Regions from separate parts of the Ensifer sp. 22521 genome, predicted to be linked through region 1. Evidence: riboswitches for the same ligand, from Rfam matches in the RefSeq annotation. Region 1 holds a riboswitch; each other region holds the start of a gene.
What was found. A riboswitch is a leader RNA that binds a small molecule or an ion and turns the genes downstream of it on or off. The one in region 1 is predicted to bind cobalamin.
Positions count from the first base shown of each region.

Region 1 (2,196 bases):
GCACTTTAAGTTTTTGATACTTCGCACGTCGTTATCGCAAAACCGCTGCGCACTTTTGCGAGACGGGTTTTAGGAACTCTCGCCGCAGTTCCCCCAGCCTTCCTCAAACACCAGCTCTTCCAGCGGCAGGCGTTGCCGCCATCCCTTCACCGCCAGTTCGGGCTGCTGGTAAAGGCGATCGACATAACCGAGGCAGAGCCAGGCGACGATCTCGATATGATCGGGAATGCCGAGGATCGCCTTGATCTCGGCCTCGTGAAAGATGCTGACCCAGCCGACGCCAACTCCTTCGGCGCGGGCCGCAAGCCACAGGTTTTGCACGGCGCAAACCGTCGAATAGACATCCATCTGCGGATTGTGCGTGCGGCCGAGAACGACGGCGCCGCCGCGCGTGCGGTCACAGGTGACGCAAATGCTGAGCGGTGCCTTGCGAATGCCTTCGAGTTTCAGCGAGCGGTATTTGGTCTGCTGCTCTACCTCGAACATCAGCGCCGCCTCATCATTGGCGCGACGAAACGCCTGCCAGACGCGCTCGCGCGTTTCTGCCCCCCGCACCAGTACGAAATTCCAGGGCTGCATGAAGCCAACCGACGGTGCACTGTGCGCCGCCGTAAGCAGGCGTTTCACCAGATCGTCGGGAAGAGGCTCTGCCAAGAATTCGTCGCGCACGTCGCGGCGTGTTTCGATAGCGCGGTAGACAGCCTCCCGCTCATCCAGCGAGAAGGCACCGGCAGCCGCAAGGCCGCCCTTCGGTTCAGTCAGCATCGTTCGATCCCCAACAATGCGAAAACCTCCCGCCGTCCGCGCGGGGTTCGGTCTATCTCGCCAGGCCGGTCTTCTGACTTCGGTTCAACCGGTCGCCTCACCTTCCCAGATCGATTTAAGATCCAGTGGCAAAACCTTGAATCAATTCAAGGCACTTGTAGAGGCGACTGTCCCCGTCACAGCGTTGGGCACGTTCCGGAATGACACCGGATTCCCGATTCTCCCGCTTGCGCGGGCACCTGACGGCGTCATAAGGGCACAGCCACTAGCGAAAGACAAGCGCCCGTCAGAGCGGGATGAGGAAAAGTGCACGCAGTTTTCCGCCCGCATTCCGCTCTAACTTCTAAGGACCGATCACGTTTATGATTTTGGATCGATCCGACCCAAAATCATCGTGATCTAGAGCGGCGCCACCGGATGGGGCGAACCGTCATAGCCGCCCCAGACCGATTGGTCGAAGCAGATCACCGATCCGGTCATCAGCCCGGATTCCGCCGAAGACAGGTAGGCGCAGGCTCGCGCCACCTCGGCCGGATCGACGAGCCTGCCGAAGGGTTGGCTGGCGGCCGCCTTTTCGAGCCAATCCGCGGCAGCGCCGTGAAATTCGCGCTGGATGCGGTCCTCGCCTTCGGAAGCCATCCAGCCGATATTCAGGCCGTTGACGCGGATGCGGTTGCGCAGAAGCGCATAGGCAGTGTTCTTGGTCAGCGTCTCCAGAGCGCCTTTCGACGAGCAATAGGCCGCAATGAAGGGCTGCCCGGCCATTGCCGACATCGAGCCGATATTGACGATGGTGCCTTCCGTTCGCTCGCGCCGCATCACCTTCACCGTCTCCTGCATCAGGAAGAACGGCGCCCGCACATTGATGGCGAACATCCGGTCGAAGAGTTCCGGTGTCGTGTCCAGGATCGTGCCGCGATCGGTGATGGCGGCGGCATTGACCAGCGCATCGACCCGACCGAATTCCGCATCGCAGGCGGCAACGACCTTGCGCGCGTCGTCCACCTTTTCAAGATCGGCCTCGACATAGACCACTTTCGCGGCGCTGGCCTTGCCGATTTGCTCGGCCTTCGCCCGCCCCTTGGCGGCATTGCGCCCACAAATGACGATGCCCGCCGCACCGCGTTCGGCGAATAGGCCGGCGATCGTTGCGCCCAGCCCTTGCGTGCCGCCGGTGACGATGGCGACCTTGCCTTGCATCTGTCCGTTCATCGAGTTCCTCCCTCGCAAATGATGATGTGAAACAGCTACGGCTCCCGAGCGAAATGCGCCGGGAGCCTGTCAATTGTGAGACTGACCCGTCAACTCAGCTTGCGCTTCGCCTGCGCGTCGAGTGAGGCCCGAAAATCCTGCTCGCTTGCTCCCGCGGCAAGCGCCTCGCGCATCAACTGCGCCTGGGTCTTTGGCGCCAGCCCGCCAAGCGGCGGATCG
Region 1 covers NZ_JBQENM010000009.1:251,754-253,949, forward strand. Annotated here, with positions in the region: gene bluB (5,6-dimethylbenzimidazole synthase) at 70-765, opposite strand; cobalamin riboswitch at 812-1,023, opposite strand; gene ACTJKE_RS16240 (SDR family oxidoreductase) at 1,165-1,977, opposite strand; gene ACTJKE_RS16245 (phytanoyl-CoA dioxygenase family protein) at 2,067-2,196, opposite strand, start outside.

Region 2 (2,196 bases), on a different contig from region 1:
CCGAGGCCGAGCAGGATGGCGGCGGCCACCTCGCCGTTCTTCGCCTCGATCATGGTCGGCTTGCGGCTGGTGCGCGAGGAAACCTCGTCGCGTACCGCCTTGAGGCCGGACGCGTCGATCAGATCGGTCTTGTTGAGCACTATGAGGTCGGCAGCGGTCAGCTGATCCTCGAACAGTTCCTCGATCGGGCTTTCATGGTCGAGATTGTCGTCCTCGACGCGCAGCGCATCGACCTTGTCATGGTCGTCGGCAAAGCGGCCGGCGGCAACGGCAGCGCTGTCGACCACGGTGACGACGCCATCGACGGTGACTTCACTGCGGATATCCGGCCAGTTGAAGGCGGCGATCAGCGGCTGCGGCAAAGCCAGGCCCGAGGTCTCGATGATGATATGGTCCGGGCGGTTTTCGCGCTCGAGCAGCTTGGTCATGGTCGGGATGAAATCATCGGCCACGGTGCAGCAGATGCAGCCATTGGTAAGTTCGATGATGTCGTCCTCGGTGCAGGCCTCCGCACCGCAGCCCTTCAAGACGTCGCCGTCGACGCCGAGATCGCCGAACTCGTTGATGATCAGCGCGATGCGCTTGCCGTCGGCGTTCTGCAACAGATTGCGGATCATCGTCGTCTTGCCGGCGCCGAGGAAGCCGGTGATGACAGTCGCCGGGATCTTGCCGTGGCTGGTTCTCGCAGTGGTCATTATTCAACCCTTCATTTTCAGCGGCAAACCGGCCGCGACAAAGTAAACTTCAGCGGATTTCTCCGCAACGATCTGGTGAAGCCGGCCGGCATGGTCGCGAAACTCGCGCGCCATGCGGTTCTCGGGCACAATGCCGAGGCCGACCTCGTTGGAAACGAAAACGAGGCGCGCCTGCGCCTGCGGCAGGTAGGCGGCGAGCGCTGCGAACTCCGCCTCGATGTCGCGCTCCTCGAGCATGAGATTGGTGACCCACAGCGTCAGGCAGTCGATCAGCACGACGTGATCGGGATTATCGATGCGACTGAGGATGCCGACGAGATCGACCGGCTCCTCATGCGTCGTCCAGCCTTCGCCGCGGCGCATCTTGTGATGGTCGATGCGCGCGCGCATTTCGTCGTCCCAGGCGCGGCCGGTGGCGACATAATGTTTGGCGAGACCGGACGCTTCGACGAGCTTCTCGGAAAAGCTGGACTTGCCGGAACGGGCGCCGCCGAGGACCAGAACGGGTCCGGCGCTGGGATTGCTCATCGCGACCGCGCCAAGGTCAGCGGCAGATGGCAACAGCCGTTCGACGCGCCGGCGGCGCGTTCGGGAAAGTATCTGAGAGCCAAAACAACCTCCGTGATGGCGTTGGAGACGACACGTCTCCTCGGGCGGAATGCCCATGTCGGGTGGCAGGTCTCCTGGCTCACGGCGTCACGAGGCCCCACATCGCCTCGCTCAGAATGGACGAGGTTCCGATGTCAGGACCCGAGCGGCCCGCCTCACCTTCCCGGCGCTTTCCGGTGCCACAGCGAACCTTTGCGCGTCGTCTCCGACGCGCGGCGCTGTGGGCGGCTTCGTGAAAGGCGGACGATTCGTAGAAGAAGAGGCGTCCAACCCGGCTGATCACGATGCCACGCCAGTGGCTTTTCCGGCTCGATTCCGCACTGCCTCGATTGCCCCATGCAACCGGCTGGCAGCTCTGAATTTGAGCCCGATGGCGAACCCTGACCGTTCTACAGTCGCGGGGTCGGCTGCGATAAGGATGCCCGATTTGGGTCCATCCGTCACATTCCCAATTATTCCCCCCGATCGCCACGACAAGGGGGAACCATCCAACATCCGATGATTAGGAAGCGGGCGCCGCAAAGTCAATCGACGCTTGCGACACCTCCCCGGCCGACTTGCGTCGCGCGACGATTTGTCGAGCGCGAAGCCGCACCGGACATGAGGCGAATGGCAGATCGCGAACGAACATATTTTAGCAATGACGGATGTTGCGTTAAACTGCAGCGCCGCGCGTCCTATGGACGTGCAAAGGTCGCTGAACCATCCCGCAACCGACCCGAGGGGCTTCGTTTATCCGGTAGGCACATGGAACGCAGGCTCGCCGCCGTGATGATTGCCGACGTTTGCGGCTATGGGCTGCTTACCCAGGCCGACGAGGAGGGTACCTGCGCCCGCTTTCAGGCCGACCTGCACGAACTATTCGAACAAAGCATCGAGACGCATCGCGGCC
Region 2 covers NZ_JBQENM010000019.1:37,299-39,494, forward strand. Annotated here, with positions in the region: gene cobW (cobalamin biosynthesis protein CobW) at 1-695, opposite strand, end outside; gene cobU (bifunctional adenosylcobinamide kinase/adenosylcobinamide-phosphate guanylyltransferase) at 699-1,223, opposite strand; cobalamin riboswitch at 1,660-1,808, opposite strand; gene ACTJKE_RS25170 (adenylate/guanylate cyclase domain-containing protein) at 2,052-2,196, shown strand, end outside.
Region 2: another riboswitch for cobalamin. It lies ahead of cobU (bifunctional adenosylcobinamide kinase/adenosylcobinamide-phosphate guanylyltransferase); the one in region 1 lies ahead of bluB (5,6-dimethylbenzimidazole synthase).

Region 3 (2,196 bases), on a different contig from region 1:
CATAACGGATGGACATGACGAAACGCCGCATGTCGATGGACCCGGAGCACATGCCCCGCAGTTGCTTCATCCGCGCGCCGCGAAGCTTGAAGTGACGGGGGCGCTCATCCGTTCGTTTCACGAGCAAGGCCGGCAATTGCGGCCAGTCTTGCGCTCCGCTTCAGATGGCGACGCCTTCGAGTGCTATGATCCGTGTCCTGGCACAGCGCTCACGGATCGTCTTCAGGCGCTGATACTCCGGCGATTGGTACCAGGAGAGCAAGGCTTGCATGTCCGGGAACTCGAGGATGACGAGCCGGTGCGGTTCCCAGTCGCCTTCAAGCACCCGGGTTGCGCCACCGCGGCCGAGATAGCGCCCGCCATAGCGGGCCTCCGTCGCCGGCACCTCTCTTTTGTATTCCTCGAAGGTCGCTGCATCGGTGATATCGACATCGGCGATCAAATAGGCAGCCATGGCAGAGCTCCTTTCCCGACAAGCCAAGGAGCAAGGATACGCCGGTCGTCGCCGTCAGGCGAGACTCTCGCCCGCGGCGGCCGGCAGGGTGACTTAGGATCATTACCTTGTTGATTGTTGTTATGTTATTTTATAACAGTCAGTATATGACGAAACGCCGCATGTTGATAGATCCCGGCCGCCCGACCCCATCGGTTGTATCCGCTGCCGATTCATGCGAGGAAGAGCGCGATGGTGCTGCGTCCGCGACAATGCGGAGGCGGCTGAAAAGGGAACACGGAACGGACGACCCTGACGGGACCGAAACCGTGGCTGCCCCCGCAACTGTGAGCGGACAGCGCATTCACACCATGTCACTGGCCAATGGCCGGGAAGACGTGGATGCGCCGCGACCCGCGAGCCAGGAGACCTGCCATCGAACCGATCAACCACAACGGACGGGGTGTTCCGATGGAAAAGAACTGGCTTTCGCGCGACGGTCATCCGTCATCCTACCGCTTCGCCATCTCTTGCCGTCAGTCCGGCGGAGAGAGAAAATGGCTGAGCCGACTTCCCGACAGCATAAGATAACGGTCTGCACCGATTGCCGTTTTACCGGCGGCCCCTGCATGCCGGGCGCCGAGCTGATAAAGCGTCTTAACCGCAGCATTGCCGCGCTCGGCGAGCCGCTCGATCGTGATTTCTCGATTGCCGGCACGGTCTGCATGGCGGCATGTACGCGCCCCTGCACCATCGCCTTCCAGGCGACGGGCAAGGCGACCTATCTCTTTGGCGACATTTCGCCGGAAGAGGACATCGACGATCTCGTCCGCTTTGCCGCCACCTATGTGGAGCGCGGCGACGGCATGACGCGGGCTGCCGAACGGCCGCGCGGGCTGAAGGGCAAGACGCTCGCCCGCATCCCGGCGGCCATGCTCGTCTCCGAAGACGTTGCGGGCCATTTCCAATGAGCGCGACACGCATGCGCTCAAGCGCGTTTGGTGCGTCGGGGATGGACGCGTGGCGCTGCCGGGGTGGGATCAGACCATGACCTGCACCGCAACAGGAGCCGCCCTTCGCGTTAAGGGGCTTTGCTGGGGGCCGCGCCCGGGGCTGACCCTGGTCGACGACATGGACTTCGCGATCGAGGCGGGCAGCCGGCTTGCGATCCTCGGGCCGAACGGGGCCGGCAAGACCTCGCTCTTACGCTGCCTTTACCGGGCGGTGCAGCCGAATGCGGGCCGCATCGAGGTCGACGGCGTCGACCTGTGGTCGATTTCGGCGCGCGAAGCGGCGAAAACGATCGCCGTCGTGCTTCAGGAAATGCCCGGCGATTTTCCCTTCAGCGTGCGCGACGTGGTGATGATGGGCCGCATCCCGCGGCGGGAGGGGCTCAACGGCTGGACGGACACCGACCGCGAGCGGGTGCAGCATGCACTCTCCCATCTCGATCTCGCCCATCTGGCCGGCCGCCAGTTCTCGACGCTCTCGGGCGGCGAGAAACAGCGGGTGCTGATTGCCCGGGCGCTTGCCCAGGAGCCGCGCATCATCATCCTCGATGAGCCGACCAACCATCTCGACATCCGCCACCAGCTCGAAATCCTCGAGCTGTTGCAGACGTTGAAGCTGACGATCGTATCGACGCTGCACGACATCAATCTCGCCGCCGAATTCGCGACTGACGTGGCGATCGTGACGGCGGGGCGGCTCATCGCCTTTGGCACACCCGACGCGGTGCTGAGCCCGCGGGCGCTGTCCTCCGC
Region 3 covers NZ_JBQENM010000019.1:118,252-120,447, reverse strand. Annotated here, with positions in the region: gene ACTJKE_RS25620 (DUF1330 domain-containing protein) at 161-454, opposite strand; cobalamin riboswitch at 670-885, shown strand; gene ACTJKE_RS25615 (DUF1636 family protein) at 991-1,404, shown strand; gene ACTJKE_RS25610 (ABC transporter ATP-binding protein) at 1,481-2,196, shown strand, end outside.
Region 3: another riboswitch for cobalamin. It lies ahead of ACTJKE_RS25615 (DUF1636 family protein); the one in region 1 lies ahead of bluB (5,6-dimethylbenzimidazole synthase).

Region 4 (2,196 bases), on a different contig from region 1:
TGCGGCAACCGCAAACTCGGCGCCGAGTACGGCCGGAACGTTGCTCGTAATATCGACCGGCTGCGGCGCGCCGTAGACATGGGGTGCTGCGATCAGCACCAGGCCTGCGACCTTGGAGACGATCTCCTCGCGCAGGACGACGAGATAGAGACCGACTGCGGAGAGGGCGACGGTTGCCAGCCACCAGGTCTGGCGGTCGCCGAGTTCGGCGGCCGGGAAACCCGGCAGTTCCGGCGGCAGGCCGATTGCCGGCAGCATGTGCACGGCGAGCCAGCCGCAGGCGCCCCAGAGCGCGCCGTTCCGGAGCGTGATCGGGTAACCGATCACCAGGCTGACGCCGGCCAGGAGCAGGCCGAAGCCGGAGCCGGTGACGAGGTTGGCAATGAGTGTGCCGGAGAACCGGCTCATACCGAACATGATGCCGCCTTCCTCGTGTTCGCCCTCATGCGCATAGGCTGGCGTGATCGGCGACAGGGCATCGAGCATGGCGGAAAGCGGTGAGACCGCCTTCAGCGACGAATGCTGGTCATGGCCCTCGGCGGCGGGTTGCGTCGTTCCAGGCTGTGCAGCGGGCTGTTCGGTTGCGGCCGGAGCCTCGCCTTCGAATTCCTCCGCATGCAGGATCAGCGGGGTTACCCGAAATTCCTGGGCGCCGGTCATGAAGACACCGGCAATCAGTCCAGCCACGATCGCGGCCAGAAGCGTTCTGACAATCATCTTGAATTCCCTCGATAACGGCAAAAGCCACGCGCTGCGGCGTGGTTTGCAAGCCTTCCCGTTCTGTCATGCGGACGGCCGTTGCGCGCCGGACGAACCGGCATGCACAAACACCGACATCCGGCACAGGCCGGATGCGTTCATGTCCGCAGACACTTCGATGCGGAACGTGAGTTACGTTCCGGAACATCGTCTTAGTGGCAGGGGAAGCCGTAGGAGTGGCGGGTGTCGTGCGCGGTGTCGTGCAGCACTGCCGAGTTGGCAAGGCCGGCGCCGAAGACGAGGAATGCGCCGATGAAGAGCGCGATGACGCCAGCGGTCAGACGATCGCTGAGGGAGAGCGGAATGCTCGAAACAGTAGACGTAGCCATGACAACCTCCGTGATGGCATCGGGAAATTCCCGGTGTGGGCCCTATGCCCGTATCGAGTGGCAGGTTTCCTGGCTCACGGCGCTGGGCGGGAAGCCCTGGATCTGCCTCGCCTTCCCAGATCGACCACCCTCTCGTGGTCTCTTCCAGTGGCTTCTTCCGGATCGCTCCGGAATGGCAGATCGACGTCGCTCTACAGTCGCGGGGTCGGCCGTGATGTGAATGCCCAGCATGGGTCCATCCGTCACGTTCCCGTTTACTCCCGAAACACGTTCGTGTCCCGGGAACCAATCGATCCCAGATGATTAGGAGCGTGTCATGGAGTTGTCAATTGAGCCTGCGCCGCCCGCCGCTTCATCAGCGACAAAATCGCGGAGGATCATCTGCTTGTAGGCCTCGACGATGCGGTCGCCCTCGGTGCGATCGACCGACACGGCAAGCCGCATGGTGCAATCGCCGAGATGCATGATCAGGAAAGCGGCGCTATCAATGGTTTCGCGCGGCGCTTCGGGCACAAGCCTAGCCCAGACATCGGCAAGAAGTTTTCCGCCGGCGCGGCTTTGCAGAAGATCGATCTCGCGCAGCGCCTTGTCGGCCTGCATTGCCGACCAGATGTCGCGCATCACAGGCTCGGCCAGGAACATGTCGTAGTAGATGTCGAACAGCACACAGAAAGCGTCGCGTAGTTCCGCGAGCGATGTGACCTTGGCAAGTTCGGCGGCGATGCACTCGTTGCACACGGCATTGTAGCGCTCGGCCAGCGTGCGCACGATCGCCGCCTTGTCAGGGAAGTACTGGTAGAGCGAGCCGATCGAAATTCCAGCCTTTTCAGCGACTTCGCTCATCCGCATGGCGTCGCTGCCCTTTTCCTGAATGAGCGCCGTCGCGCAGGCAAGGATTTGTTCGACGCGCTCGCGGCTGCGTTTCTGGCTGGGTGTCCGGCGCAGCGCAGTCTCGTCTTCGGCGGGGACCGCGGATGGGCTTGTTTCTGTAATCATGAGTGATGCTCACATTTTGGCTTGACTCTTAAAATACGAGGATTTATCACATTTGCAAATGTGAGAGATGCTCATGTTTGTTGATGAACCTTAGGAGGAAACGATGTCTCAG
Region 4 covers NZ_JBQENM010000045.1:19,737-21,932, forward strand. Annotated here, with positions in the region: gene ACTJKE_RS34975 (CbtA family protein) at 1-717, opposite strand, end outside; gene ACTJKE_RS34980 (CbtB domain-containing protein) at 912-1,088, opposite strand; cobalamin riboswitch at 1,131-1,393, opposite strand; gene ACTJKE_RS34985 (TetR family transcriptional regulator) at 1,392-2,084, opposite strand; gene ACTJKE_RS34990 (NAD(P)H-binding protein) at 2,188-2,196, shown strand, end outside.
Region 4: another riboswitch for cobalamin. It lies ahead of ACTJKE_RS34980 (CbtB domain-containing protein); the one in region 1 lies ahead of bluB (5,6-dimethylbenzimidazole synthase).